DNA from 2 places in the Bacillus lumedeiriae genome. Region 2 is predicted to be linked to the other one. Evidence: a T-box and tRNA genes for the amino acid it is inferred to sense, from the RefSeq annotation. Region 2 holds a T-box; the other holds one or more tRNA genes.
What was found. A T-box is a leader RNA that pairs with one kind of tRNA and senses whether it is charged. The one in region 2 lies ahead of QYG89_RS02340 (valine--tRNA ligase), so its partner is inferred to be a tRNA-Val.
Positions count from the first base shown of each region.

Region 1: it encodes a tRNA-Val, which carries the amino acid that the T-box ahead of QYG89_RS02340 (valine--tRNA ligase) is inferred to sense. The anticodon was not compared.

Region 1 covers NZ_JAUIYO010000005.1:53,098-68,312, reverse strand. The annotation lists gene prpE (bis(5'-nucleosyl)-tetraphosphatase PrpE) at 1-47, opposite strand, end outside; gene QYG89_RS08985 (monovalent cation:proton antiporter family protein) at 172-2,028, shown strand; gene fabI (enoyl-ACP reductase FabI) at 2,249-3,028, opposite strand; gene QYG89_RS08975 (CotO family spore coat protein) at 3,205-3,801, shown strand; gene QYG89_RS08970 (CotY/CotZ family spore coat protein) at 3,902-4,414, opposite strand; gene QYG89_RS08965 (sporulation protein) at 4,874-5,326, shown strand; gene spoVAC (stage V sporulation protein AC) at 5,339-5,815, shown strand; gene spoVAE (stage V sporulation protein AE) at 5,930-6,286, shown strand; gene QYG89_RS08950 (YjcZ family sporulation protein) at 6,366-6,506, shown strand; gene QYG89_RS08945 (stage VI sporulation protein F) at 6,705-6,962, shown strand; gene QYG89_RS08940 (hypothetical protein) at 7,053-7,316, shown strand; gene QYG89_RS08935 (GNAT family N-acetyltransferase) at 7,468-7,890, opposite strand; gene QYG89_RS08930 (YjcG family protein) at 7,898-8,407, opposite strand; gene QYG89_RS08925 (alpha/beta hydrolase) at 8,495-9,220, opposite strand; tRNA gene QYG89_RS08920 (tRNA-Val) at 9,650-9,722, shown strand; partial or broken gene QYG89_RS08915 (ATP-binding protein) at 9,970-10,646, shown strand; gene QYG89_RS08910 (DUF4145 domain-containing protein) at 10,909-12,036, shown strand; gene QYG89_RS08905 (S-layer homology domain-containing protein) at 12,222-13,187, shown strand; gene QYG89_RS08900 (DinB family protein) at 13,449-13,952, opposite strand; gene QYG89_RS08895 (SDR family NAD(P)-dependent oxidoreductase) at 14,308-15,069, shown strand; gene QYG89_RS08890 (hypothetical protein) at 15,109-15,215, opposite strand, start outside.
Region 2 covers NZ_JAUIYO010000001.1:437,612-452,826, forward strand. The annotation lists gene radC (RadC family protein) at 1-27, opposite strand, end outside; gene QYG89_RS02320 (Maf family protein) at 50-637, opposite strand; gene QYG89_RS02325 (hypothetical protein) at 956-1,912, opposite strand; gene QYG89_RS02330 (prepilin peptidase) at 2,044-2,790, opposite strand; gene QYG89_RS02335 (bifunctional folylpolyglutamate synthase/dihydrofolate synthase) at 2,928-4,223, opposite strand; gene QYG89_RS02340 (valine--tRNA ligase) at 4,413-7,055, opposite strand; T-box leader at 7,096-7,333, opposite strand; gene nfsA (oxygen-insensitive NADPH nitroreductase) at 7,371-8,114, opposite strand; gene QYG89_RS02350 (hypothetical protein) at 8,304-8,495, shown strand; gene ysxE (spore coat protein YsxE) at 8,777-9,763, opposite strand; gene spoVID (stage VI sporulation protein D) at 9,826-10,962, opposite strand; gene hemL (glutamate-1-semialdehyde 2,1-aminomutase) at 11,252-12,541, opposite strand; gene hemB (porphobilinogen synthase) at 12,557-13,534, opposite strand; gene QYG89_RS02375 (uroporphyrinogen-III synthase) at 13,531-14,316, opposite strand; gene hemC (hydroxymethylbilane synthase) at 14,313-15,215, opposite strand, start outside.

The DNA of each region.
Region 1 (15,215 bases), on a different contig from region 2:
AATTCTGGGAAACAACCATGAATGTCTCCAATAATATCAATATTCACGCAGAAAATGCTCCTTTCATTTGTCATTTGTGACGCATAATAATCTGTAGTGAAAGAACATATCGTTTCCTTTTGATATAGTAATAAAAAGAGTAGAAAACATCACGGAAAAGGAGGTTCTTCGATGGAAGAGCATGCCTCATTACTTTCACTGGTTATCGTTATTGTTGCCGCTTTTTTAACTCCTATTATGCTTCATCGGCTGAAGCTGAACTTTATTCCAGTTGTTATTGCAGAAATTATTGTCGGCTTACTGATCGGGAAGAGCGGTTTGGATGTAGTTTCTCAAGATGTCTGGCTTGAAACCCTGTCTACGCTTGGTTTTCTTTTCTTAATGTTTTTAAGCGGAGTGGAAATTGATTTTACCGCGTTTTCTATTAAGAAAAAAAATGCTCCAAGAATGCTGCCGGGGAAGAAAGAGCCGAATTCATTTGCCGCGGCTTCCATCGTTTTCACCGGTATCTTAGCGTTGTCTTTCGGGTTATCTTATTTATTCGTGTGGTTCGGATTGATTGATGATGCCTTTTTAATGACACTAATTATTTCGACGATTTCGCTTGGTGTGGTCGTGCCAACGTTAAAAGAGGCCCATTTAATGAAAACGGTGATCGGACAGATTATTTTGCTTATCGCAGTTATTGCGGACCTTGTTACGATGATTCTGCTCGCTGTGTTCGTATCGGTGAATGGAACGGATGGAGGAAACATGTGGCTGCTGCTCGTATTGTTTGCGGCTGGTGTGTTACTTTATTTCATTGCCAAGCGCTTTAAAAATAAACCTCTTTTTGAAGCGTTGTCCACTAGTACGGTACAGATTGGTACGAGAGCAGTGTTCACATTAATGATTGTGCTCGTCGCTTTGTCTGAATATGTGGGAGCGGAAAATATTCTTGGTGCTTTTCTTGCGGGTGTACTCGTTTCCCTGCTTGCGCCGAATCATGAGCTTACCCGACAGCTTGACTCGTTTGGTTATGGCTTTTTAATCCCCATTTTCTTTGTAATGGTCGGTGTAGAGCTCGATCTGTGGTCACTGTTAAGTGATAAAAAAATGCTTATGCTCATTCCGTTATTGATGATCGCTTTTCTTGTTTCTAAAGTGCTTCCGCTGTTTTATTTAAAAAAGTGGTATGACATGAAAACAGTACTTGCATCTGCCTTTTTACTAACGTCTACTTTATCACTTGTGATTGCCGCAGCAAAAATTGCCGAACGGGTCGGGGTGATTACACCACAAATGAGCGGCTTGTTAGTTCTTGTTGCTGTACTTACTTGTTTAATCACACCTACTGTCTTTAAAAAGCTGTTTCCCCCTCATATGAAAGAGGAGAAACGAATCAAAATTGCTTTCGTTGGAGCCAATCAGTACACGATGCCGATTTCAAAAGAATTGAAATCTGCTTTATATGACACGGTTGTTTATCGAAAAAAGTCGCAATCTGAAGAAAGTAATTTAAGCAATTCTGTTTTTGATGTCATTGAACTCGATGATCTTTCCGTCGTTACATTAGAGAAAAACGGAGTATTTGCCGCTGATATTCTCGTGTTTGCGACGGGCGACTTAGACCAAAATGCAGAGCTCGCGACAGCAGCAAAAGAAAAAGGGGTAGATCGGGTGATTGCCCATGCTGAAAAAGAGGAAGTAGAACAGCAGCTGATTGAAAAAGGCATTGAAACGTTCTCGTACTTTTTGTCTGCGAAAGCGCTGCTGCGCGCCTTGATTGAATCACCGAGCATTATTAGTATTTTAACGAATAAAGAAACATCATTGTATGAAGTAGAACTGCTCAACGATAATTACGAAGGTCTTACGCTCAGGAATTTTCCATTTACAGGAGATGTCATCTTCGTCCGAATTTTCAGAGGGAACGACTCAATTGTTCCACATGGAGATACCGAGCTTCGTCTGTATGACCGGCTCATTTTAACCGGTTCGAAGGAATATGTGGATGAGTTAAAACTCGAGCTGGAATACGGAGGATAAATAGGAAAGGGCATCCCCCAGCTGGAATGTACGGCTGGGGAATTGCCCGGCTAAGCAGCTAGTGACTGTTTCATAGATACAGGAAATGAAATGAAGCTGTCTCAAACCAAAATACCAGATTCCCCATCAATAATATGCTCTGTATTAGAAGGATGGACATCCACTACATACAGTTATTGATGGGGAGTCAGATCTTTGTGAGACAGCTCCAGCATCACAGTTAACCTATAATATTGTAGCCGGAGTCAACGTAAATGACTTCTCCTGTCACACCTCGTGACAGATGGCTTAACATCGCAACTGTCATGTCGCCTACTTCTTCTTGTGTAACATTACGTTTTAAAGGTGCTTTTTCTTCAATGATTCTTAGTATATCGTTAAAGCCAGGTATGCCTTTAGCCGCTAGTGTTCTAATGGCTCCCGCTGAAATAGCATTCACTCTAATATCATCTTTTCCTAATTCGAGTGCTAAGTATCTTACACTTGATTCAAGAGCCGCTTTTGCGATCCCCATAACATTGTATTTTTCAACTGCACGCTGTGCGCCTAGATAACTCATGGTCACAATAGAACCACCTTCTGTCATAAAAGGCTTTGCTTCTCTTGCGATGGCAATTAATGAATAGGCACTTGTGTCATGAGCAAATGCAAAACCATCCCTTGATGTATTAATAAACTCACCATGTAAATCTTCAGCGTGAGCAAAAGCGATGGAATGAATGATTCCGTGAATGACTCCTACTTTTTCACCAATTTCCGTAAATGCTCTGTGGATACTTTCATCGTCATTTGCGTCACATTGGAAAATCAAATCTGTTGGATGTTCGTTTTTTTCTAACAGCCTGGTCAACTTTTGAAGAGATCTGTCTAAACGGTATGTATAGATTACATTAGCCCCAGCTTTATAAAGAGATTGTGCAATCCCCCAAGCAATACTTCGTTCATTGGCAACCCCAGTTACAACTATGTTTTTCCCTTTTAATTTAAGTAAATCTTCCATAGTATCCTCCAATTAATTATTGATAGTTGGTTCATCTACATTTTTATTATATCTGGTTTTAGCATCTGATACTATGTTTGAATGTACTATTGTTCATGAATTATGTCTTATTATTTTTCATGAATGAGTGAAAACGAGCATATAAATGAAAGGAAAGCCCTGCAGGAGGTGCGAATATGAAAAAAACCGAAGAAAAGCGCGAGCCGCTTCTGTATATTCATCAGCCTCAATTTGTTTACCCTGAACCTGTGATGCAAAGTACGTATCGCTCAAAAGATGAATTAAAAGAAACTGAATTAGCTGAGACAGAAACAAATCAATTAGAAACCGCACAAGAAGAGATGGATCACGTGAAAGATAAACAACAGAAAAAAGAGAAGAATAGAAAGAAGAAACTTTATGAAGCGGTGAAAGCGGAACAGCCGATGATTGAAGAGGTACAGCGGCAGGAAAAAGAGGTGAAGAAAGACCTTATAAAAAACGAACAGCTGAAGGAGGAGGAAGAGGAAACAGAAACAGAAACGAAGCAGCATGTGTGGAGGGGAATGCGGCCGGTTAAACGATTTCAAGAGATGGAAATGGATGAAAAACTTCAGCATTTAATGAGTCAATTTACGACACTTCCATGCATATTTGAATGCGAAGAGATCTCTCATAAAGGTGTACTTGAAGAGGTGACACCCGAACAAATCAAAGTAAAAACAATTCAAGGTGAAAAAGTCGATATCGAGCGGAAGGATCTAAAGCGGATCAGGCTGCTAGGCCCGTTATAAAATAAAACTTCATTCTTTAGCAGAATAAATGAGCTGGCCGGTAAGGAGTTATCGGCCAGCAAATAAAAAGCAGCGGCAAACGCCGCTGCTTCTTTCTGCGTTAGTCACAAATGTTTAAGTTGACATCTCTGATACATTGAACAGCGCAGAAGCAGTTCAAGTCAACTGTGATACAGCTGTTTGTTCTATCGAAATCTTCCACTTCGCAGACTGCACAAAGGTCAATACCGCAGTCGCTGGCAAGATTCACAGTTCGATCATGACCGTTTAAAGGTTTTAATACGCGCAGGCGTGCACAGCAGTTGTCAAACACTTCTTCAACACGGAAGAAGATGGATACGCATGCGTCACATGGACCAGTTACATTTTCAGGTCTAAAGAAAGCAAAGAACGGGGAACCGTCTTTAAGTGTGAGTGTGAAGACGCGCGTGTCAGCATTACGGCGTCGTGGTCCTGCTAAATCGCCAAGCGGTTCATTGAAGCAATCTTTACAGTCTTTGCAATCGTCGCGGTCCGCTTCATCTTGAAGATCTTGAATAGCCCGCAGCACCTCGCAAACACAGCTGTCATGACGGCGACCATGATGATCATCGTGGTGTTTACCGCAGCTCATGAATATTCTCCTTTCTCTAAGTTATTTCGTTACAATATCAACATATGTCATTCTTGCTAAATGGGTGTAGAAGATTAGTGTGATTGGGCAATAAAATTTTTATCATTTGAGGAAAAAGAAGAAGAATGGCTTTTATGCTTATGGATCTTACAGCTCTCTTTTCCATCCCTTTCTAGGGGATTGTAATTAACTTAATTGTATATAAAATCATATGATAAGTTAGGCAAGGAAAAGGAGGTAATGACTTCATGAGCCAGTCTTCGAGTCAAAACAATGATAGTCAAAATCAAAACCAAACGAATAACAGTCAAATAAAAAAAAGTAAATCATGTGGCTGTTCCAAAACGAAAAGAACAAACAATAAATCGTCTGAATAAAGGCGATTTTTTCTTTTGGATAAATAAAAATAGGAAAACGGAAAAAACTAAGTAATAAACGCTAGAAGAATGGAGGAAGAAAATGAAAGCGGTCATTTATGTGCTTGCGGCCATCGTCCTTGCAGGGTGCAGCCCTCAAGAGGAGAAGGAAGACAGCCGGCTCGCTTTAATTAAAACGACGAATCCAGAACCGATTCAGCTCGAACATAAAGGGCCTTCCGTGGAAGATATTCGCAAAGACGTAGAGAGCATTGATGAAATATACGATGCAGCGATTGTTAAAGGTAGCCATCATATACTTGTCGCTTATAAAGTGAAACATCTTGAACGGTTTCGCATGAAAAAAATTGAAAAGGCACTAAAAACACACCTTGAAGAACAATATGGAAAGGAAAAGTTTGTCGTATCGAGCGATTATAAAATTTTTCTTGAAGCGATCAGGCTGCGAGAAGACATAGATGCCGGAAAAATAAATGAAAAAGAAGCAGACAAGCGGCTCCATGAAATTATTAGTCTGAAAAGAGAACGAACGTAAAGGAGAAGGCTGATGGCTAACAACAATGAAAAAAAGACACCTACCCAGCAACAATATGACAAGCTGAATCAAAAACATGAATTAAAGCGGCCGCTTCTTAAAAATTGTGTGCGTGCTTTTTTCGTGGGCGGATTGATTTGCACAGTTGGTCAGGCAATTACTTATTTCTTCATTTACTTTTTTGACTTTACCGAACAGACAGCCGGCAACCCGACAGTGGCGACCATCGTCTTTCTTTCGATGCTGTTGACGGGATTTGGAGTGTATGATCACTTAGGACAGTATGCCGGAGCAGGAAGCGCTGTACCTGTGTCGGGGTTTGGAAATGCAGTGATTTCAGCAGCAATCGAACACCGTACGGAAGGGTTTGTTCTTGGGGTTGGCGGGAATATGTTTAAGCTGGCGGGCTCCGTTATTTTGTTCGGTGTATTTTCGGCTTTTGTCGTAGCGCTAATTAAAACCATCCTTATTCAATGGGGAGGATTATAACCCTCTAACGCTTTACTTCACTTGTAAAATGCAGAGAACTCTCCTGCATGAAGCGTTTTAAAGAGGCAGGAACATTCTTCTTGGTGATAATTAATAGGAAGGGAGTGGTAATCAATGCTGGCAATGTTTTTTTGGGCTTTTGTGATTGGTGGACTTATCTGTGTGATCGGCCAGTTGCTTATGGATGTTGGGAAACTGACCCCCGGACATACACTGAGTGCAATGGTCGTTGCAGGAGCCATTCTTGCTGGATTTGATTTGTATGAACCGTTAATTGATTTCGCTGGAGCAGGAGCGACCATTCCAATTACAAGCTTTGGAAATTCACTCGTTGCAGGTGCTATGCAGGAAGCGGACAAGCATGGCATTGTCGGCGTGCTGACTGGTATGTTTGAAGTAACGAGCTCCGGTATCTCCGCTGCCATCATTTTTGGATTTATCGGTGCGGCAGTCTTCAAACCAAAAGGATGATATCCGTGAGTTTTGCCCAAACCAATCTTCGTTTTTCTCATATAGTAACAGTGTACTAAGAAAAAGCGAGGTGATACAAATGGGCTTTGGTTACTGCGGATACGGCGGTGGATACGGCGGCGGATATGGCGGCTGCGGCTATCGTGGAACATCTACTTTTACATTGATCGTTGTGCTTTTCATCTTGTTAATTATCGTCGGAGCAAGCTTCTACTGCTAATAACAGGTGAGACCGACTGAACGGGGCTGTTTTAAGCCTCGCTTCAGCCGGTTTTTTTGTTTTGTAATAAAGTGCTTTGTACATTATTCTGCTTCCACGTATCTTTTGGCTGAGAATCGTCTCCATTTTTGTTCGGGAAGTGAACGTTTTAATGAATGAAGCATAAGATGAAAAGGAGAAGAAGGGGGATGAACAAAGGTGGAAAACGGATTTTTCAAAAACATTGAACAAAAAACGGGTGTGCGAATGAAAGATGTAATCGAGTTAGCGAACTCTTTACAAAATGCGAACTTTAAAGACGAACGGACAGTTAGGGATGTTATTAAGCGTGTATCGGCGCTGGCCAACAAATCAGTTCCACAGCAGCTGGAAGATCAAATTGTTCAGTCCATTGTGAAAGACGGCCGCAAACTAGATATGCAAACGATTACGGATATGTTAAATAAAAGAGAATAAAATTAGAATTTTCAGAAAAATATGTTTTGTTTTTTAGAAAAGGGGTAAAGAAAAAAGGGGGAATGTTTGTAGGGAGAGGGGAGAAGGAAGATGGGCTATATCTTACCAATCACACACTATCAATATAGTCAGTATCAAGAACGAATAGTGAATAGCGCGGGCAACAGGTATTCATTGATCGGTTCTGTAGAAAGGATTTCTTTTAAGAAGGCTAACGATGGTTATCCCGATCCATACACAGCCTCTGATCACCGCACAGGGGCCCGTCTTTCAAAGAAAAAAGAGCATGAGGCTTTTCAAGTGCATCTTGCAAAGATCAGCGGCAAGGGAGTTCATATTAATAAGACCGTGTAATGGAGTAACATACACAGTCTAAAGAACAGAGGGATAAAGGAAAAGGGCTGTCTCGCAAGGTCTGATCTCACTCTACATACATGATAGACAATGTATGATTGATGTAGGATTTGACACTTTCGCTTTGAGACAGCCTTCTCTTGGCATGTATTTAAAACGTTTTTTTCATTGTTTTATGAGGTATGCCGGCATCTATAAATTCATCTGAAATCACTTCATAGCCAAGTCGCTCGTAGAACGGAATGGCATGAACCTGTGCATCAAGTTTGAGGGCAGGAATATCCCGCTCCTTGGCATGCGCTTCGACAGCCTCCATAATGAGGCGGCCGGCACCTTTGCCGCGGTAAGTAGGCAGAACGCAAATGCGTTCTGCTTTGCCAAGGCCGTCCTTGATACGGAAACGACCGGCACCGCACGGTTTTTCGTTATCATATAAAACGAAATGAGCCGCAGCTTCTTCATGTTCATCAATTTCTATTTCGAGTGGGACACCTTGTTCTCCGACAAATACTCTTTTGCGGATGTCGTATGCATCCTCACGCTCTTGGTTGTTATTTACAGTAATGACTTTCACAGATGTATTAACCCTTTCCAAGTATGAATGTTTCGTACACAGTCCATGAACCATTCTCTAATTGATAAAGCAAATGGAAGCGATCCACGGTTTCATCATGGTCAATGGAGAGCATTTGCAAAGAGTTATACACATCATCATGCTCTAAGTTAGATAAGTCTTGTCCAATCGTTAAATGAGGAACAAAAGCATGCTGTGATTGATTTCCGAGTGAGCCTTCCAGCTCTTCATTTAAAGTAGTAATGGCTTCATTCGGATCTACTTTAAAATAAATAGTATTGTTTAACGGATGGAACGACTTTACTTTGCTTAGATGAAAAGCAAAGGGTTGGTGCTTCTTAGCGATTTCTGATAATTGGCCAGTTAGACTTTTTAGATCACTTTCATTAGCATCAAATGCACTTTTTAACGTAATATGAGGTGGAACAAGTGAATAATGGGGATCGTACCGCTTTCTGTATGAGTTAGCTAAATCCTGAAGTTTTTTTGCTGGAAAAATAACGATACCTAATTTCATGCATTTCCACTCCTTATAAAATAAAAGTTAATTATGCTTCATTTTACTATTATAACAAATCTTCTAAATTTTCTAAAGGAAAGCGACTTATTCAAACATAGTCAGCAGTGCCCGCTTTAAATCCGGCTGCCAAAACTTCCACGAATGCCCTCCTTGAAACTCATCATAAAAGCAATCGAAGCCTTTCTCGGAGAAGAGGCGATGAAGCTCCCGGTTCGGTGACAAGAAATCATCTGTCTCTCCATTCATTCTCGTCACGTTCGTTTCTTCCAGGCCAATGACGTGGTACAAACTTAAATGTTTAAAGTCTTTTGCTTCATTTACCGCCTGCAGAACTTTATGATCGACATGGGGAGAATGCATGATCACTTTTCCGAACGTATGTGGATAATGAAGAGCAGCCATTAAAGAAACCGTTGCTGCCAGCGAGTCGCCAGCGAGCGCTCGTCCGTAGCCAACGTGATAACCCGGATACTTTTCATCTAGAAACGGAACAAGCTCATGTGCTAAAAAGCGAATGTACGCTTCTTGTTTTGACCCATCCGGATGATATTTGTCCCACCGGTCTTGTACATTGCGATAAGGCACACCGACAATGATCACATTTTCAATCTGCTCTTCCTCTAACAGTTCATCCGCTATACGCGGAATGCGTCCCATCTGGAAATAGTCTTTCCCATCCTGGGCAATTAACAGCGAATATTTATATAACGGAGAAAAATTCGCTGGAAGATAGACGAGCAGCTCAACCTCTTCATTGAGCTCCTTTGAGTAAATTTTTTCATCATGAATCGTGCCGCGTTTTGTCATCATAGCGATCCTCCAAACCAATATGTAGTCATCCATCTTTGATTTTAGCACAAATGAGCCGGATGGTAAGGAAGGAAGCACTGCAAAAAAGCCGCAGGAACTTGTCATCCTTTAGCCGTCCTCTGCAGCTTCTTATGTATGGCGGATAATGTACATTGTATGAACAAAAGCATCAAATTATGCATGTTTTCATCGAATGAAATAAAAAAAGTGGCTGATTGATGAAAAGGTGTGACGCTGGCTAAATACCTTTACCCAAAGTGAGGGATGGATAAACCATACGTATCTAGAAGCAAAAATGCTGGTAGTTGTTTGTAATAAAATATCAGTATTTGATGAAGCAGAAAAATAAAACCCTTTAAAGAAAACTTTTCTAAAAAAACCGTTGACAACCGACTATATATTTCATAAAATAAGAGTTGTCAGTTGAACGATTCCGTAGCTCAGCTGGGAGAGCGCTACCTTGACAGGGTAGAGGTCGCTGGTTCGAACCCAGTCGGAATCATACTTATTAAAGCCGTAAAACCTTGATATATAAGGGTTTACGGTTTTTTTGTGCTTAATAGGAGTTTCTTTCAGCGGCTTTGCTTATTTTGTTCGACCGGATAAATCACATAAACAAGAGAAACTCGCAAGATCTAAAAGGTCATTTCTTCAAATATCTGGTTTGATGATAAAATAGTACCCGGGAAATAAGTCGTTATGGATGATTTGTATAAAAAGTAACGATATACGATAAAGGGAGGGGGCGTATGATTGTATATGAAGCTACAAAGACGGAGTTTCTAGAGGATGTGTTTCATGATGAGCTCGTTAATAATATATGCAAAAACTATAATGAGAAAATAGGTCGGATTAATGAGCGGGAAATCCGGGCTTGGGATAATTCTATGCAATACATGTATCGTGTGTTAGGTGATCATGAAATTCCGAACGATGCCGGGGTGGCGATTGAGTTTAAAATCCCGCACACATCTAAGAGAGTGGATTTCCTGATCTCGGGGGAAGATGAGGGACAAAACTGGGTCGTTAAAGCAATGGGGCGCTGTAGAGGCTGTTAAGGGGAAAGAAGCAATCGTCAAAACTGCTATGAATAAAGGGATCGTTGAAACGACTCATCCTTCTTACCAGGCGTGGTCGTATGCTTCATTAATAGAAGATTACAATGAAAATGCTCAGAGTCAGGAAATGACATTACATCCTTGCGCTTATTTGCATAATTATATCCACCAAGGTGAGCAAGATCCGCTGACGGACTCGGTATACCAATATTACATTGAAAAAGCGCCGGTTTTTGTTAAAGGACAGGCAAAGAAGCTGCGCGATTTTATTAAACGTTATATTAAAGAGGGAGATAATAAAGAAAATCTTTATAAAATCGAAAATGGGCGAATTCGTCCGTCGAAGTCACTACAGGATTCTTTAAAATGGATTATGACATTGCAACGGATCTATTATTTGGAACACCACTATGCGTTCCTCATGGAAAAGGAAGATGCCTTATACCTTCATCTAATCTATAAATTCATGAAACATAAGAGCAATGGGGTTAGTGCTGTAGTTATAAAACCAAAAGATCATATAGAATAACATCAAAGCGTAGTAAGTCCAATGATATGGGGTTACTACGCTTGTTGTATTATCTAGTGATTTAAAATAGAATGTAGGCAAATGATCTGGGGGGAGATTATATGGATAAGCCATCTTATTTTTATCAGTTTCTTGAACCTATTTCAAAAGAGCTCGCTTTTGTGGCGCGTGAGCTTGAAAATAGTATTTTTACAGGTCCGCGTACGATGCTGACGCATGCAAGAATATTTGTTGAGAACATCTTGCAGCAGGTGATTCAAGCAGAGAAGTTACCAGATGATCAATGGACAAATTTGAAAGAACGAATTGATTTACTCAATGAGAATGGTTATTTGACACCCGACATTCGTGGTGCGCTTCATCATGTCCGGCAAGTTGGCAACCAAGCGGCGCATGATTCCCGAATGTTTCGCTATTCTGAAGCACTGCTGTCATGGGAAGCGGTGTATAAAATTGTTAAATGGTACGTCGAAGTGTACGGACCTGTAGAATTTACAGTTCCGATTTATCAAGATCCATCGCCTCAGACGGAACAATCGTATGATATTACTGAACTTGAAGAACGGCTCAAATCTTTAGAGAAGCTGCTCATGTCATCTATGCAAAAGCTGAAACAAGAACCGAAGACGAAAAAAACAGGGGAGCCTGCCGTGCCAGCGCTGCCGGAACTAGAACGACCAGGCTTCACAACGATTCGGACCATTATATACAAAGGTCAAACATTGGAAGTTCCGTATTTCCTGCGTGATGCCTTCTTATTGCCCCAGCGTTTTGCTAAGTCTGAAACCTTTCTTATTAGACTAGGCGCCGAGCAGCAAGCGCGCATCATGAGTGAATTGCCGAACAATTTCGAAGGACTACATGAACATGTGAAACGCTATAACGAAAAGAACGATGAAACCTTCTTTGAAGAATTAAAATTATTCACTGAAGAAGAGAAAATTCGGAGGCAGCTGATGCTCGAACGCCCAGGGGAATTATTCTTCTTTTATAAAGCCGAGCACATCATTGTGACAGAGGAATTGTCCAAAATATCTCTTAACGCAAATGAATTCACAGGCATTCCGAGCCTCATTAGACAGCTAAATGAAGATCAAATTGAAACAGTTGGGCAGCTGCCGCAAGAACTTGTCATTCTAGCTAAGTATGCAAATGTTGGGGTTGGGACAGTGGAGAAATTGTTTGAGCAATTGAAAGCAAAACAACAAAGCCTAGTGGAAATAAAGTGAACATCGATAGAAGAACCTCATCTATTTTTCCGAAATGTAAGCAGCGAAATACGGATGGCAATCTTCCATTAAAGTATTTTTTGATAGGTTATAATCTGGATTGAGCCCACTATTTAACTTTATTTACTTTTTATTGATGTTATAATCTAAAGTATTAGGTCATTAGTACTGAAAGGAGTAATAATGTGAAGAAATACCTTAGTGGACTATTAGTTTTTTGTCTGTTTATTAGTAGTACAATAGTGGCTTCGGCAGCATTTGAAGATGTTTCCAGAGAGCACTGGGCGGTCGATGAAATCACCTTTTTAACTGATAAAAAAGTGATTAGCGGATTCCCGGATCGAACGTTTCGCCCTCAAGCACAGGTTACGAGATTGCAAGCCATGATTTTAATGGCTCAAGCATTAAAACTTGATCTGAAGAATCGACCTGATCCTGGGTTTAAAGATTTGTCAAAATCGAACGCTAACTATAAATATGCGGCTGCCATCGTAGATGAAGGGATTTTCCCAAAAGTCACTTATTTGAATCCGAATCAACCGATTACACGTGAGCTTATGGCCCGTATGATTGCTATTGGCTTTAAGCTGAAACCTACCGGCCAAAATAAGTTTGCAGATGTTCCTTCCAGCCATTGGGCTCACCCATATGTTTCTGCACTAGCAGATAATAATATCACACTGGGTTACTCAGAAGGAAAATTCGAGCCATCTAAAACTCTTACGAGAGGGCAATTTTCTGTATTCTTGGCACGTGCATTAAACGATCGCTATAAAACTTTTAACTTTTATAATAAAAGATTCAACTTTATTCTCCCGCTTCCTAACTATATGAAGGATAAATTAACTTATAATACAACAATAGAAGGCGGCATTTATTACACAAGCTTTTATTATAATGATCAAACGTTTCTAAATAATTCGTTCTGGGTTGGGGGAATCGATCAAGTACATAAGAGTAAAAAGTCAATCTATGACAATCCATGGTCCGTATTTGTGAAACAATCCGGCGATTATTATTACTATTTCGAGCTGCCCCATGAACACCCTTATGCAAATGTGGATCCATACTATAGTTCGCGGGAAGCAAAAGAGTATTTTCAATATGCTAATCGGTTATTCAATATGTCCAAAAGCATTCAATCACAATAAGTAAAGAAGCTTCTTTTAGCGAACAGTGTTTAGTCCTGTTCGCTAAAAAATATGAACAAGAGGATCTAGAATTAAATGAGACAACAAAAAAGAGCCAGTTTGTCATTCTTGATGAATTATTGAAAGAAACCGATTTAAATGTATGAAACTGATATTTATAAAAATGGCTCTGTTAAATTACAATGTTGATAATTGGTCAAAAGTTAAGGGAAACCCAATAGATATGGGGTTTCCCATTTCTATTACTAACAAACTTGTTCGTTAAAGTGGTGGGGTTTCCACGCCTAAGTGAATCCAATCTTCTTTTGGTGGTCCATAAACCCCAAAAGGTTTTATTCCTGCTTGACGCATAAGAATGGTAACTTGTCCACGATGATGAACAATGTGCTTGACTAGTCCCATTAAAATTTGAGCATTTGTTTCTTCCCTGCCAAATGCAGTCTGCACTTTCTTCAAAGATTCGTCTGTCCATTGTTCTTCAATGACTTTGATTGCAGAAGAACTTATATGTTTAAAGGTTTCAGCAATTTCTCTAGCCGAGTCAGGGACATTTTCTGCATTTTCTACTTTATCTACTTTCAACCCGAAATGAGCTAAATATTCTGGAATATTTGTTGTGAAATGCCAAACAATTCTTCCCAAAGTACGCCCTTCTGGGTAAACTTCTTGTTTCAATGAATCATCAGTTAAACCTTCCAAAACCTTTTGAGTCAGCGCTGCCTCCCCATTCCATTCTCTGATAAAGTCTGAGATCGTTACATACATCTACAATACCTCCATAATCAACATTTCTATGATTTTTTATTTCAGAAGAAATATTACGAAACAATCGTTCGTGTTTTTTGAATTTCCTTCTTTGTTATCTTTCGTTACCACGACTATCAACAAATATAAATCAAGCAAGATAATTATCGCTATACTTTAACAAGATAATCTCACCGAATACGTGTTCTTATGTTGATTATATCAAGACTTTGAACAGGTATCAAAAATCAATAATTACCTTTAACAGGGCCATAAAAATAATCGTTTTGTGAAATTCCGAATGAATTCATTGGGGATTTTTTTAATTTTTGGTATGATCTGTTCAAGGTCAATCGAATGAATAGGGGTGTTTTTCATGGATTTACAATTACAAGGAAAGAATGTATTAATTACTGGCGGATCGATGGGGATAGGGAAGGCCATTGCTAAAGTGTTTGTCGCGGAGGGAGCGAATGTGTCGATTGCGGCACGCAGGATAGAAGCATTAACGAAGACGAAAGAGGAACTTAATGGGAACGTATCTATTTTTCAAGCGGATATTTCAAATGAGGATGAGCGGGAGAAGCTGATCCAATCTTTTATCGAGCAAAAAGGAACGATGGATGTTCTGATTAATAATGCAGGCGGCAGTAATGGCGGCAAAGCGGTGGAAACGGAGATGAGTTTGTTTTATGAGGCGCTGGAACTGAATTATTTTTCCGCTGTTCATCTAAGCAAGTTAGCGGTTGAAAGGATGAAAACAGCCGGAACAGGAGCCATTATTAATATTTCCTCTATATTCGGAAGAGAGAGCGGCGGCAAGGTGACATATAATAATGCAAAAGCGGCTCTCATCAGTTTCACGAAGTCATTGGCAGATGAAGTGATTTCCTCTGGCATTCGAGTGAACAGCATTGCGCCAGGAAGCATCCTGCATGAAACAGGAAATTGGAAGAAGCGTCTGGAAGAGAATCCTGAGGGGATTCAAGCGTTTATTGCTAACGAAATTCCGGCAGGGCGTTTCGGTACGCCGGAGGAAATAGCGAATGTGGCTGCTTTTCTAGCTTCAGAGAAAGCTTCTTGGATTGTAGGGGCAAGTATCAATGTAGACGGCGGGCAATCTAGGATGAATTTTTAGAAAAGAAAAAGCCGTTGAATGTTCAACAGCTGTCGCAGTTTAGGAGCGCTGGATTGTAGAGGTGGAAAAACTTTTAATTAATCTTTGTAAATTTCTATGTCCTTCTCTCACTTTAACCGTTTCTTCCATGATTTTTTGGAAACCTT
Region 2 (15,215 bases):
ACGAATCATAAATGTTTCTTCTGGCATATGTTTCTCTCCTTTTCCCTTTTCAGGAGGGGAAGTGGAAAGCAGTGCCCTGCCAGCCAAGCTGCTTAAGCTGTCTATACAATGAAGAAAGTGGAAGGCCGACAACGGAGAAGTAGTCACCGTCAATTTTTTTCACCAAGACAGCACCCGCTCCTTGAATGCCGTATGCACCCGCTTTATCAAACGGTTCTTCTGTATCTAGATAGCCGTTTATCTCCTCTTCCGTCAGCTCCCAAAAAGTAACATTTGTTTTTTCAAAAAAGACATGTTCTTTAGCTTTATGTCTGACGGCCACTCCCGTATAGACGGCGTGCGTGCAGCCTGAAAGACGATGAAGCATTTCTTTAGCCTCCCGGCGGTCATTTGGTTTTCCTAAAATTTCGCCGTCGAGAACCACAACTGTATCCGCACCGACGACAAAACTATTTTCATCACTTTGTGCGACGGCAGCCGCTTTCGTAGAAGCTAAGTGCATAACAATTTCTTCTGGTGTCATTCCAAGTGGGATCGTTTCATCAACGTGGCTTACTTTCACTGTAAAGACTAGACCAATTTGTTCGAGGAGTTCTTTTCGCCGCGGAGAACCTGATGCTAAAATCAACTGTGTCAAATTCATTCACCTATCTTTCGAGGATTAAGGGAGATACACCGTTATCATATCAAAAGCAGGGATGTACTACAATCTTTTCCAAAGAAAAGACCGACTCAATTCGCTTCCCTAGATCAACCGCCATTCCTAAGCAACGATTGTCGGTCAGGCCTTTACCATTTGGCTATGTTAAACGTGCCTGTTAATTTCCGGGGGCAGTCCAGGAGCTTCCTCGCCGCTGTCTTTCCTTCCGCTCCAATTAACAAAGCCTACAATTTTAAAAAGGATTTCCCTAAAGACGACGTTTGGGAAACCCTTAGAATTAAGTTCGTCATTTACTTATTTTCCATATACGGACAAAAAAGCCAGAAGCTTCTCTTGCGCAGTTTTGGCGGCCTGCGGCTGATCGCTTTTGGCTTCAGTTAACGCTGCTGTCAGTAATTTTTTCAATTGAGCAGATGCCTCGTCGTTTGCTTGGATTTTAATTGCTTTCAATTGGTCGTTCACTTCTTGCAGTTTCCCTGTATCAACAGATAATCCGGCTGCGCTTTTTCCACTTTCTTCTGCTACGACCGGCAGCAAAGCAGCTAACTTGCCGGCTTCCCCCTGTAAGCCTTCAGCAGGGGAAACGGATGTTTGTTTCGCATAAGTGGAAACACCTGCTTGTTCATACACACCTCCAACTATTTTAGCTGTTTCCATCGTTGATGAAACCGCAAGAAGAACCGTATATTGACCATTTTGTGCCACGATTTCAGCAGGCAATCCGACACTTTTGATTTGTTGTTTGACCGAGGCAGCCGCATCTTTCGTCGAAAAAACCCCTCCTTGAACAACAGTGATTTCTAGCGGCAAAAGCATAGCGCTAGTTGTTTTGGGAGATGTTGGGGCTGACGGCGCGGAAGGAGCTGCTGCTTTTTGTTCGACTGTTTCTTCTTTTAAAACAGCTTGAGGCGGTGCCTCTTCTTTTTGTGTAATGATTTTTACTAACGCATAACCGAACAGTACACCGATTAACACAGCGCTGATCACAATGATAAACAGTTTTCCTGTTGCCCGCTTAGTTGCTGCTTTTTCTACTGGAGCATATTGTTTGAGGACATCGTCTCTCCGTTCTGTTTCATTAGGAAAAATCCACTGAAATTCCTCTTCCTCTGCTTTTTTTGGCTCTTCAGCTGCTGCTGCACTTTCTATTGGACCCTTTTTCAAACTTTGAACAATGAGTTCTTTCCGTTCCTGTTTTTTCTTGCCGCCGATCGTTATAAAAACGCCCTGTGACTTCTTTGGCTTGTCCATTTACGATCACCCTTCCACATCCATTAAAGTTGCCTTCATGCTAACATAGCAGATAAAAAAAAGAACAAGACTTTTGTCGTCCTGCTCTAGAAAACTTTCGGCAAATACTATTGAGTTTCGCCTTTTCTTTATCAATTATGAAAAAGAGAGAGATAGAACGTAAAAATAAATTCACCATAAAATAGGACCAGCAGCGCGGCTACTACAATAAATGGACCAAACGGAAAAGGCTGTCCACGCTTAACTTTCCCTAACATCATCCCGAGAAGTCCTCCAAGCGCTCCAAGCCAAACGGACAGGATGAAGGTAACTAAAAACTCCTTTAACCCTAAAACAAACCCGAGCAAGATAAACAGCTTAATATCCCCTCCTCCGATCCCCCCTTTGCAGACCGCAGCCATAAGGATCAATAAGCCCCCTCCCATTACCCCTGCTAGCAGTACATCCATTTTCATCGAAGCAGGCAAAAAGATCCATTGAATGAGGAATAAATACGTGAAGAATAAAAGTATTTTATTAGGGATGAGCATATAGACAATATCAGAGACAAAAATAATCATTAATAAGGAAATAAGGGTCAAAGCTTTTAACAATGGAAGTTGAAAGCCAAATTTGGCATATGCGAAGGCAAACAAACAAGCGGTTATGATTTCCACGAAGGGATATAATGGGGAAATTGGAGAACAGCACACTCGGCACGATCGGTTCTGCCAAACGTACGATACAACGGGAATAAGCTCTCTAGCGGTCAATAGGTGATTGCATGCTGTACACATACTTCTCGGCGTCATGACGGACCGGCCCACCGGAACTCTTATACCAACTAAATTAAAAAAAGAACCAAACACAAGACCGTATAAAAAGAATATGAATATCATTTTTGGCTTCTCAGGCGTGGATCTCCACCCAAGCCATCACTTCTCCTACCTTTTACACACAATGTTTTTTCCTCCTTTATTAAATGGAATGTTACTTTACATTTTACCACACTATTCCATACAAAAAACCGTTCTATTTAAGAACGGCTGTCAAACAAATTCCTTACTTCCGAAATAAAATAAAGCGATCCGGTCACGACGAGCACTTCGTCTTCTTTAGCTGACGACCGAAATTCTTCAATCCACCCTTTCCAATCCTCTTGCCATTGATGAGTCTTTAAGAATGGCTCAAATTCTTCTTTCCCCGCGGCCCGCGGAAAGTCAAAACTTGTAAATACAATTCTTTCTGCCGCTTCTTCAAGCATGACCACCATGCCATCCAGCTGCTTGTCTTTCATGCCGGCAAATAAGGCGGTAATTTCTTTGCCGGGGAAGCGTTCACTTAGTGAGGCAACGAGAGCCTTCATGCCTTCTGGATTATGCGCACCATCTAATAGAACAACAGGCTGCTCAGATACTCGCTCCATTCTTCCCGGCCAATTTGCCGTTTGAAGCCCAGAACGGATCTGTTCTTCATCTATTTGAAAAGCATAAAAAGCACGCAAATATAAAAGCGCCATTACTGCAATCGCCGCGTTTTCTGTTTGATGCAGCCCATTCAAACCGGTATGCAGGTCTTTCATATCTGCAAACACAGATTGGAAATGAAAGTCTTCACCTTGAGGCAGTGATTCCTGCCAGTCGGCTGTGAATTGTTTTCCGAGCTGATAGACAGATGATCTTACTTCTCGCGTCCGCTCGGTGATCACTTTTCGAGCGGCTTTCTGTTTAACACCTGTAATGACCGGCACGCCATTTTTAATAATGCCGGCTTTTTCAAAAGCAATGTCTTCAATCGTATCTCCTAAAAATTGCATGTGATCCATACCGATCGTCGTAATGATAGACAGAAGCGGGTGGATCACATTCGTGGAATCGAACCGGCCGCCGAGACCAACTTCAAATAAAACAACGTCTACTGGATGGATGTAAGCAAAATAGTACATCGCCATCGCGGTAATGATTTCAAATTCACTCGGTCCGCCGAGTTCCGTTTTTTCTAGCTCTTCTGCCAGCGGACGGATGATTTCAACGAGTTCGATCATCGCTTCATTGCTGATTGGTTCGCCATTTACACTGATTCGCTCGTTAAATTGCTCAATGTACGGCGAAGTAAACGTGCCTGTTTCATAACCGGCTTCTCGTAACATGGAACGCATATAGGCGACAGTAGAGCCTTTGCCGTTCGTTCCTCCAATATGCACAGCCCGCAGACGACGCTCCGGGTGATTCATTTTCTCCATGAGCCATTCCATCCGTTTAAGTCCCGGCTTAATGCCAAGCGGAAGCCGGCCATGAATCCAGGCCAGTGCTTGTTCATATGTATGGTTCATCTGTTTCTCCTCCTGATCACTTCTATTTTAAAAATGCGGGCCAAGTGTGACACTTTGGTGATTTCTTAACCGGTTCACAGCATTTACGAGCCAGTTTCACAAGTTTACTGACCACTTTCTTCTCTTTATCCGCCATCCCGCTTTGAAAAAGACGAATCCACTCTCAGTGAATTCGTCTAATCAATAGAGTTACCCTTGCATTTCTTTCATGCGCGCTTCAACAGAGGCGCGTTTTTCTAAATAATCTTGTTCTTTCGCACGTTCTTCATCAACGACTTTTTGCGGAGCTTTGCTGATGAATCGCTCGTTGCCAAGTTTTTTCTGAACGCGTTCCACTTCACTGTTCCATTTATCCCATTCTTTTTGCAGACGGGTAATTTCTTCTTCGATGTTGATTAAGCCTTCAAGCGGCAAGAATAATTCTGCACCAGTGACAACAGCTGTCATCGCTTTATCAGGAGCCGCTGCATCGATGGATAGAATCAGTTCTTCTGGATTACAGAAGCGTTCAATGTATGCACGGTTGCGTTCCAATGTGTTCAGTACCGTTTCATCTTTCGCTTTCACGATCAATTTAATTTTTTTGCTGAGCGGTGTGTTTACTTCAGCGCGGATATTACGCACAGAACGAATGATATCAACGAGCAGCTTCATGTCAGCCGCTGCTTGTTGATCAGACAACGCTGCATCTGCTTCCGGCCATTTAGATGTGACAATCGTCTCCCCACTGTGCGGCAGGTTCTGCCATATTTCCTCGGTAATAAACGGCATGAATGGATGTAAAAGACGCATCGTGTTGTCTAATACATAAGCAAGAATCGAACGTGTCGTTTTCTTCGCTGCTTCGTCCTCACCGTACAGCGGAAGTTTAGACATTTCAATGTACCAATCACAGAAGTCATCCCAAATGAAGTTATAGAGCACACGGCCTACTTCACCGAACTCATAGCGGTCAGCAAGCTTCGTTACGTTGGTGATCGTGTCATTTAATCGTGTTAAAATCCATTTGTCGGCAACGGATTTCTCACCGTTCAAATCAATTTCTTCATATTTCAATCCATCCATATTCATTAACGCAAAACGGGAAGCGTTCCAAATCTTATTGGCAAAATTCCAGACAGACTCCACTTTTTCCACTGAGAAGCGAAGATCTTGTCCCGGCGAGCTGCCCGTTGATAGGAAGTAGCGCAAAGAATCTGCTCCGTACTGATCAATGACTTCCATCGGGTCTACACCGTTTCCTAATGACTTACTCATCTTCCGGCCTTCTGCGTCGCGGACAAGTCCATGAATGAGGACATCTTTAAATGGACGCTCGCCTGTGAATTCCAGACCTTGGAAAATCATACGGGACACCCAGAAGAAAATAATATCATAACCAGTCACGAGCGCAGCTGTCGGATAATAACGTTTAAAGTCAGCGGCTGCTTCATCCGGCCAGCCCATCGTTGAAAACGGCCATAGGGCAGAACTGAACCACGTATCAAGTACATCTGTATCTTGTTCCCAGTTCTCCGCATCTGTTGGCTCTTCATGTCCGACGTATACTTCTCCTGTTTCTTTATGGTACCAAGCTGGAATACGATGCCCCCACCAAAGCTGGCGGGAAATACACCAGTCACGAATATTCTCCATCCAATGAAGATAAGTTTTTTCAAAGCGGTCCGGTACGAAGTTGACTTTGTCTTCCTTCGCTTGCAGCTTAATCGCTTCATCGGCAAGCGGCTGCATTTTGACGAACCATTGAGTCGATAAGTACGGTTCTACGACTGCACCGCTGCGCTCTGAATGGCCGACGGAATGCATATGATCTTCGATTTCGAACAGTACGCCTGCTTCTTGCAAATCCTTCACAATTTGCTTACGGCATTCAAAACGATCCATTCCGCTATATTTGCCGGCGCGGTCATTCATCGTACCGTCTTCATTCATTACGAGGATACGTTCTAGATTATGACGATTACCAATTTCAAAGTCATTCGGATCATGAGCTGGTGTAATTTTCACCGCACCAGAACCGAACTCCATATCCACATAGTCATCGCCGACAATTGGAATTTCCCGGCCGACAATTGGCAGAATGACTGTTTTTCCAATTAAATGCTTATAACGCTCATCTTCTGGATGAACAGCAACAGCTGTATCACCAAGCATCGTTTCTGGACGGGTCGTTGCCACTTCAATATGGCCGCTGCCGTCAGCAAGTGGATATTTCATATGGTAAAAAGCGCCTTGTACGTCTTTGTAAATGACTTCAATATCAGACAGCGCCGTTTTCGTTGCCGGATCCCAGTTAATGATATATTCGCCTCGATAAATCAGTTCCTTGTTGTAAAGCGTAACGAATACTTCACGAACGGCTTTCGATAAGCCTTCATCCAACGTAAAGCGTTCGCGGCTGTAATCAAGGCCCAGACCCATCTTCGCCCATTGCTGACGAATAAATCCTGCATATTCTTCTTTCCATTTCCATGCTTCTTCTAAAAATTTCTCCCGGCCAAGATCATAGCGTGTCTTGCCTTCTTCACGCAGCTTTTGTTCTACTTTCGCCTGTGTAGCAATCCCGGCATGGTCCATGCCCGGCAGCCAAAGAACGTCATACCCTTGCATCCGCTTCATCCGCGTTAAAATATCTTGCAAAGTCGTATCCCACGCATGACCGAGGTGAAGTTTTCCTGTTACGTTTGGCGGCGGAATAACGATCGTATACGGCGGCTTCGTTTCATCATCTTTCGCTTCGAAATATTTTCCTTGTACCCACCAGTCATATCGGCCTTGCTCAATGGCTTGTGGATCATATTTTGTCGGCATCGACAATTCGTTGTTTTCCATCAATATTTCCTCCTTATTTGCACAAAAAAACTCCTGTCGCCAAAAGGACGAAGGAGTTGTTCGCGGTACCACCTTTTTTCATGAATGACTGCAGCTAAGCAGAGCCATTCAGCTCTCAATCCATTAACGGCTGGCAACCGGCTTCTACTACTAAGAAATTCGCAGAAGCAGCTCGCGGGCGACATTCCAAAGGAGCTTTGCGGAAAGCTTTTCAGCCGTGAGCTTTCCTCTCTTTAAGCAAACACTATCTTCGTACTCTTCCCGGTCAGTGCTTTTCTATATCACTCATATATTATCGAAAAAAGGGCGCAATCGTCAATCTTTCTTCCCGTTATTTTTTATAAAACCTTTCGACTGCAGAAAGTCAAACATATACGCCCTGCGCGGCTCTGATAAAAAGGAAGCCATTCCGCTCGTCCAGGCTGCATCTTTTTTATTGGCTGTACGGCTGGCATAGTATGCCCCCATTTGTTCATCATACTCCGGCAGCAAATGATCATACTTTTCTTCATCATACGAATCTTCATGCAAAATGGCTTCCAGCGGCAGGCGCGGCTTCACTTCATTCGATTCTGCCGGCACACCGACTGTTAAACCGAACAGCGGAATTACATAGTCCGGCAAATGAAGCAGCTCGCTGATCGCTTGCGGATTGTTGCGCACGCCGCCGATATAACAAATGCCGTACCCTTTTGATTCAGCAGCAATAACAAAATTTTGGGCAAACAGCGCAGTGTCAATGACAGCAACGAGCAGACTATCCGCCCCGCTTCCTTCAAAGGGCTTCCCATGAAGTGTGACTGCTTTTTCCAGCCGTTTCAAGTCGGCACAGAAAATGAGCGGCAGGGCAGCAGATTCAAATTGCTGTTTGTTCTTTGATAATTCTCCGAGTTTCACTTGCTTCTCGCGATCTTTCACACGTATAACAGAATATGCCTGCACAAAATGAGAGCTTGCAGCATGCTGGGCAGCTTCGAGCAGCTCAAAGAACGTTTCATCAGAAATCGGCTCCTCTTTGTATTTTCGAACAGACACATGCGACTTCAACAAATCCAACATCATTACCATCCTCCCCTTTTCTCCTCATAAACAAACATATGTATTAGCGATCTTCTCTTTTTCAACGTAAATCAATGTCCATCATCTGTCAATTTTCTTGCCTTCCCCTGCTAAAAATCACCTCTTGTTCTCTGCTACATATAATAAAAAAGAACGCTTAACGATATCAAGCAACAGGCAGGTGTCATTATGAGAAGAAGATACAATCCTTATTCTTTGCCTCCGTGGCTGCGGACAGTCCGGCGTGTCTGCTGTCAGCTGGCTATCCCCTTTTGCATTTTCCAAGGTATACGCACCATTTTCATTCCAACACCATTGGACGTGATCGTTTTGGCTATTTTTGTTCTCATTGCCGTTGCTCTTCATCTCGAGTGGATTTGAAATAGACACGAATTTCTGCTCACTTTTAGATCACAAGACGAGCCTCTCTGAAAAGTTTATACACCCTTTTAGAGAGGCTCGTCTTCTACTTGTTAGGATTGTTCATCATAGGTGAATGAAAACTTCTTCTTCCTAACGAGCGATATATTTATCAAATGTAACGATATACATATTGGGGACATTTTTTCATAGAAGGCTCTACTTTGTTGATTGGTGCGGAAATCAACAGGAACATTTAACACAGCCCCATGGAATAAACATCGTCAAATAGGAAATCCCCTTTACTCGCTGCTCTCTTCTTTCAGGCTAGTGACAAAATACTCAATGTTTTTCATTTGCCAATAATTCTTCTGAAGCTTCTTCGTATAGTGACATTCATTCTGTTTTTTTTGTCCCGAAAAATAATCAGCAATCGTTTCGTAAATGGCTCCTGGATAAGCCATATAGCTTTGAAATAATAATTTTTCCCCTTTTTTAAGTGGAAAAAACTCTGTGTAATACGTAAACAACTCACCCGCGGCGGCAGACCCCTCCGGAAAAGCATCCAAGGCGCGGGCAAAGTAGGGAACCAAATCATGTATAGGTGTCCCCCTCCTAGATTGTTCTAAATTAATAAAATAGCCGCCCCCGTTCCGGTCAACAAGAAAATGAGCAGGGTCAAGCTGTCCATGTACTTGAACCGTTCTTTCTTTTTTTTCGTCCTCAGTCGCTTCTTTCCACTCTTTCAGTTTTTCTTTCGCGTAAGAAAAAGCCTGAAGAATCTCTGTATAGTACAGGCAAAAAAGCAGCTGAAACGGCGACATATACGTTTCCTTTTCCGAAAGCTCTAAAAATATCTCCAGATGATCTTCCTGCATTTTCCAAATATTCTCTATTCGCTCATACTGTTCTACACGTTCATTTTTCGATACCGGCACATCGACCGCAGAGACTAAATGAAGTCTGGCCGCTTCTCGAAACATCTTTCTCTCCACTTCTTGCATCACTTGGCTGCCGTTTTCCACCCATGGCATTAAATAATAAATATAGGAGCCTTGAAGAATTCCATACCTGCCGTCTAAAGCTGGATAGACGGGAACAAATCGATGATAGCCCGCCTGATAAAACTTTTGCATATTGAATAAAAAATCCATCCCTCTTGCAGCAGGAATTCTTTTTAAAGCAAAGGTTCCTTTATCTGTAGATATTTTTTGTACACGGCCCATTGTCTCTATATGCTTAGGTTTTATTCCGTAACTGTTCCAAATCGCTGAATAGGGCTGTTCCACTGTCTTCACCCGCTTTATAAAAAATAAGGCTGTCCCAATTTCAATCGGGAACAGCCAGACCGTTAACGAGAAGGCGGTATATAAAGCACTTGACCTTCTTCAATGCTTTGATTCGTTTCTAATTTATTCTCCCGAACTAAGTCGGTCACTGGCAGTTCATAGCGCTCTGCTATCTTTTGCAATGTATCATCTTTTTGAACAAAACATATTTTCCAGGTGACCATCTCTTCTGGTTCTTTTCTAGCAAAGAAGTCCGTCAATGTCATAGATTCTGTCTTTTTTAGTCCAAATGCTTTTTTCTTCTTTTGTTCTTTTACTTCAGGTTCCTGAGATGGCGATTCGGTCACGTCAGGAGATTCATTCGCTTCTATCGATTCTACAGACGGAGACTCAGCCGCGTTAGGAGATTCATTTGCCTCTATTGGCTCCACAGATGGAGACTCAGTCACATTAGGAGATTCATTTGTTTCTGTTGATGGCGCTCCTTGGCTGCCTTTATCTGAACGGACCCCTGAAGATTCTGTCACCTGTTTTTCTTTTCTCTTCTCTATCGCTTGAACGAGCTGGCTTTCTACCTCTTTTTCCGATGTATCAGGCTGCCTTTTTACTTCCACTGAGAAATCCGCTTCTTCTTCTAATATCTCTTCCTCACTTACATCTAACTTTAATATTGAAAATTCCGCCTCTACTTTTTCAGCCGGATCATTTTCTTCTTTCTTTACTTTTTCACTCGCCTCCACCTTAGTATCTGGCGCTCTTTTCGCTTCTGCTTTTTCCTCTGCTACACCAGAGATCGATAAATCTACGACTAATTTCAAATTGGACTTTTCAGGGAATTCGTAGTCGAATGAATCAATGTAAATCTCCACATCTTCCATTTTAGAAATTCGGGATTTGGGTATGGTTATATCAATAGGAAAATGGTGGAAAAATTCACATTCACCGTCTCCACGCTCTAATACTTGCTGTACATATTTATAAGTATGTGTATTTGACTGCTGCTCTTCTCTTTGTTCTGCTGGGGCATATTCTCCCGAAAGCTCTAAAAAACCATGCATTCTAACAAATTCTACATCTTCTTCTGTTTGAATTTGTGGATCAAGAGAAATAGAATATAATTCTCCTACTTCCTTTCCAGCTGTAAACTGTACGGTTTCTTCTAATGAAAATCGTAAATACGATAGATCTTGAGACGTCACTTTATTTCCTCCTTTCAAGTCACCAGTCCTGCTTCATTCATTGGAATGACCGCATTCTATCTACATTCATCTTCTCCTACAATTTATTTGTATGACACCTAAGCAAAGATTATGAACAATTGCCTCTTTCATGTTGATTAGGTCGTTTTTTCGGCACAAAAAAACCCGCCATTCATCGCAAAGGCGGGTTTTATCTTATTTTATTTTTTGGCTATGTTAGACTCCTCTGTTGATTTCCGCTGCAGGTACTTCTCTTTCCACTATAATCAACAATGATCATTAACATCCCTTATTTTTTTAAACGGCTGAATGCTTTTTCAGCAGCTGCAATCGTATGTTCAATATCTTCAGCTGTATGAGCACTAGATAAGAACAATCCTTCAAACTGCGATGGCGGCAGGAATACACCTTCATTCGCCATTTCTCGGTAGTAATCAGCAAACCATTCAAGATCAGAGGTTTTTGCCTTTTCATAGTTCGTTACACGCTCGTTCGTAAAGAATAGGCCGATCATGGAGCCAGCGCGGTTAAATGTAATTGGAATGTTGTATTTTTCCGCTGCTCTAGTCAGTCCTTCTTCTAGACGATCTGCTTTACGTCCAAATTCTTCATACGTTTCCGGTGTCAGCTGGCGAAGGGTTTCTAGACCTGCTGTCATTGCCATAGGGTTTCCTGACAGCGTACCTGCTTGATAAACAGGGCCGCTTGGGGCTACTTGATTCATGATATCTGCTCGGCCGCCGTAAGCACCGACCGGGAGGCCGCCGCCAATTACTTTCCCTAGACACGTCAGATCAGGTGTGATTCCAAAGTAGCCTTGCGCACAATGATAACCGACACGGAAACCTGTCATCACTTCATCAAAAATGAGAAGAGCTCCATTTTCCTTTGTTACTTCACGCAGCCCTTCCAGGAAACCTGGTTCTGGAGGAACGACTCCCATATTGCCAGCAACAGGTTCAACAATGACACAGGCAATATCATCGCCGAATTGTTCAAACGCATATTTTACCCCTTCAAGGTCGTTATAAGGAACGGTAATCGTATTTTTCGCCACTCCTTCAGGTACACCTGGGCTGTCTGGAAGTCCTAATGTTGCCACACCAGAGCCTGCTTTAATCAACAGGGAGTCGCCATGGCCATGATAGCAGCCTTCAAACTTTAAAATTTTGCTGCGGCCTGTAAATCCGCGGGCAAGGCGAAGAGCACTCATCGTTGCTTCAGTTCCAGAAGAAACCATCCGAACGACTTCAATAGATGGAACACGTTCGATCACAAGCTTCGCCAGCTCATTCTCTACCAATGTAGAAGCTCCAAAACTCGTTCCAGTTTCTGCTGTCTTTTTTAACGCTTCGACTACCTGGTCATTCGCATGTCCTAAAATAAGCGGACCCCATGATAATACATAGTCAATGTATTCATTGCCGTCAATGTCATAAATTTTAGAGCCTTTTCCCCGCTCCATAAAGATGGGATCAATATTCACAGATTTAAAAGCACGTACCGGACTGTTCACACCGCCTGGCATTAATTTAACTGCTTCTTGAAATGCTTGTTTTGATTTTTCATAAGAACGCATGAAAGAAACCTCCCCTTATTCGCTCAGCCACCGGGCTGCATCTTTTGCAAAATATGTAATAATTAAATCGGCTCCCGCTCGTTTGATGCTCGTTAATTTCTCCATCACTACTGCTTTTTCATCAATCCATCCATTTAATGCTGCCGCTTTGACAATCGAATACTCACCGCTGACGTTATAAGCAACAACTGGGGCATTGAATTCATTTCGTACATCACGAATAATATCCAAATACGACAAGGCTGGTTTTACAATTAAAAAGTCAGCGCCTTCTTCCATATCTGACTGGGCTTCACGAAGAGCTTCCAAGCGGTTTGCCGGGTCCATTTGATACGTTTTGCGGTCGCCGAACTGCGGAGCAGAATCTGCGGCATCACGAAACGGACCGTAAAAAGCAGATGCATATTTAACTGCGTAGGACATAATCGGCACATCGGTAAAGCCCGCTTCATCTAACCCGTGGCGGATCGCCGCAACAAACCCATCCATCATGTTAGACGGAGCAATGATGTCAGCACCCGCTTCTGCTTGACTGACTGCTGTTTGAACAAGCAGGCTAAGGGACGGATCATTCAACACTTTATCCCCTTCAATGACACCGCAATGACCATGATCCGTATACTCACACAAACATGTATCCGCTACCACAATGATCTCTGGATAGTGTTGTTTAATGTAGCGTGTCGCCTCCTGGACGATCCCGTGATTATGATAGGCGCCTGTGCCTTCTGCATCTTTCTCAACTGGTACACCGAATAGAATAACTGACTTCAATCCGAGCGAAACGATCTCATCCATCTCTTCTTTTAGGCGGTCCATCGATAACTGGAACACACCAGGCATAGAAACGACTTCATTTTTAATATTTTCTCCTTCTACGATAAACAATGGATAAATAAAGTCTTCCTTATGAAGAAATGTTTCACGGACAAGCGCGCGCATATTCGCCGATTGACGCAAGCGGCGATGACGTTTAAATTGTAATTCCATTATTCCTCTTCCTTTCTGAAATAGCGGATAATAGCCTCTGCCAAAGATTCACTCGTATAGACGTCCGGGCAAATCGGTGTGTGAAAGCCAAAGTGATCCGCTTCTTTTTTAGTGACTGGTCCGATACAGGCGACAACCGTTTGTCCAATGGTGTGGCTGCCTGCTTCCTCTACTGCCTTCATAAAATGACGGACAGAAGAAGGACTCGTAAATGTGATCACATCTGTCTTTTCTGTTTGAAGTAAATCGACTAAATGCTTCTTTTCCTCTTCTGGAAAATAAGTTTCGTAGACGATCCATTCATCAGCGATCATCCCTTCTCTTCTAAGAGCTTCAGCAATCAGCGTTCTAGCAAGGTTCCCTTTTGGAATCAATACTTTTTTCGCCTCAAAGCTGCCTTCCTTAATTTCTTTGGCAAATTGGTCGGCAGAAAACTTTTTAGGGATATAGTCCGCTTGAAATCCGTACCCCTTGAGCACAGCGGCTGTTTCTGTTCCAATGGCGGCAAAGCGGGCCTTTATAGTTGTGCGAGCGGCTCCCATCTCTTCCAAACGCTTAAAGAAAAAGTCAACACCGTTTTTGCTCGTTAAAATAATCCAATCATATGTACACAATTGCTGCAGCCGATCCCTTTCCCGCCTATCGGCAAAAGAGCGAAAAGCAATCAAGGGAACGAAATGAACCATTCCCCCGGCTGCTTCTATTTTATCAATAAATGACCCTGCTTGTCCTCTCGGACGGGTGACCAATATGTGTTTGTCAACAAGCGGCCGCTCTGGTGTCATTCAGCATCGAGCTCCGCTTTCACCGACTCAATTAATTTTTTTGCTCCCCGTTCACTTAAGCGGGCAGCTGCCTCGATACCGACAGCTTTCGGATCGCTGCCTTTCACTGTTTCTTTATAAATCGTTTTTCCATCCGGTGAAGCGACAAGAGCAGTCAGCACTGTATTGTCCCCTTCACTAACAGCAAAGCCGGCAATCGGCACTTGACAGCCGCCTTCCATTTCATGTAAAAAAGAGCGTTCCGCTGTGACTGTTTTTGTCGTTTCTTTACTAGAAAAAGCCGAAAGCAGTTCTAATAGCTCTCTATCATCTTCCCGGCATTCAATCGCAAGTGCTCCCTGCCCTACTGCCGGCAAGCAAAGTTCGGGTTCAAGAAATTCCGTCACAATATCAGATGCCCAGCCCATGCGTGACAATCCTGCCGCCGCTAAAATAATCGCATCATATTCTTCTGTCTCAAGCTTAGCAAGCCGGGTATCTATATTTCCGCGAATCCACTTAATCTCAAGATCCGGACGAACAGCTAAAATTTGAGCGCTGCGGCGAAGACTGCTCGTACCCACAACGGCACTGGCCGGCATATCATGGAGCTTCACATGATTCTTTGAAATGAAAGCGTCACGATGATCTTCCCGCACCGGTATACAGCCGATCGTTAATCCTTTTGGAAGTTGGGCCGGCATATCTTTCATACTATGTACAGCCATATCAATCTCTTTATCGTACATCGCTTGTTCAATTTCCTTCACGAACAGGCCTTTTCCTCCTACTTTAGACAACATGACATCCAAAATCCGGTCGCCTTTTGTCACAATTTCTTTTACTTCAAAATCAAATTCAGGATTTAAATTCTTCAATTGCTCTATTACCCAATTTGTTTGCGTTAAAGCCAGTTTACT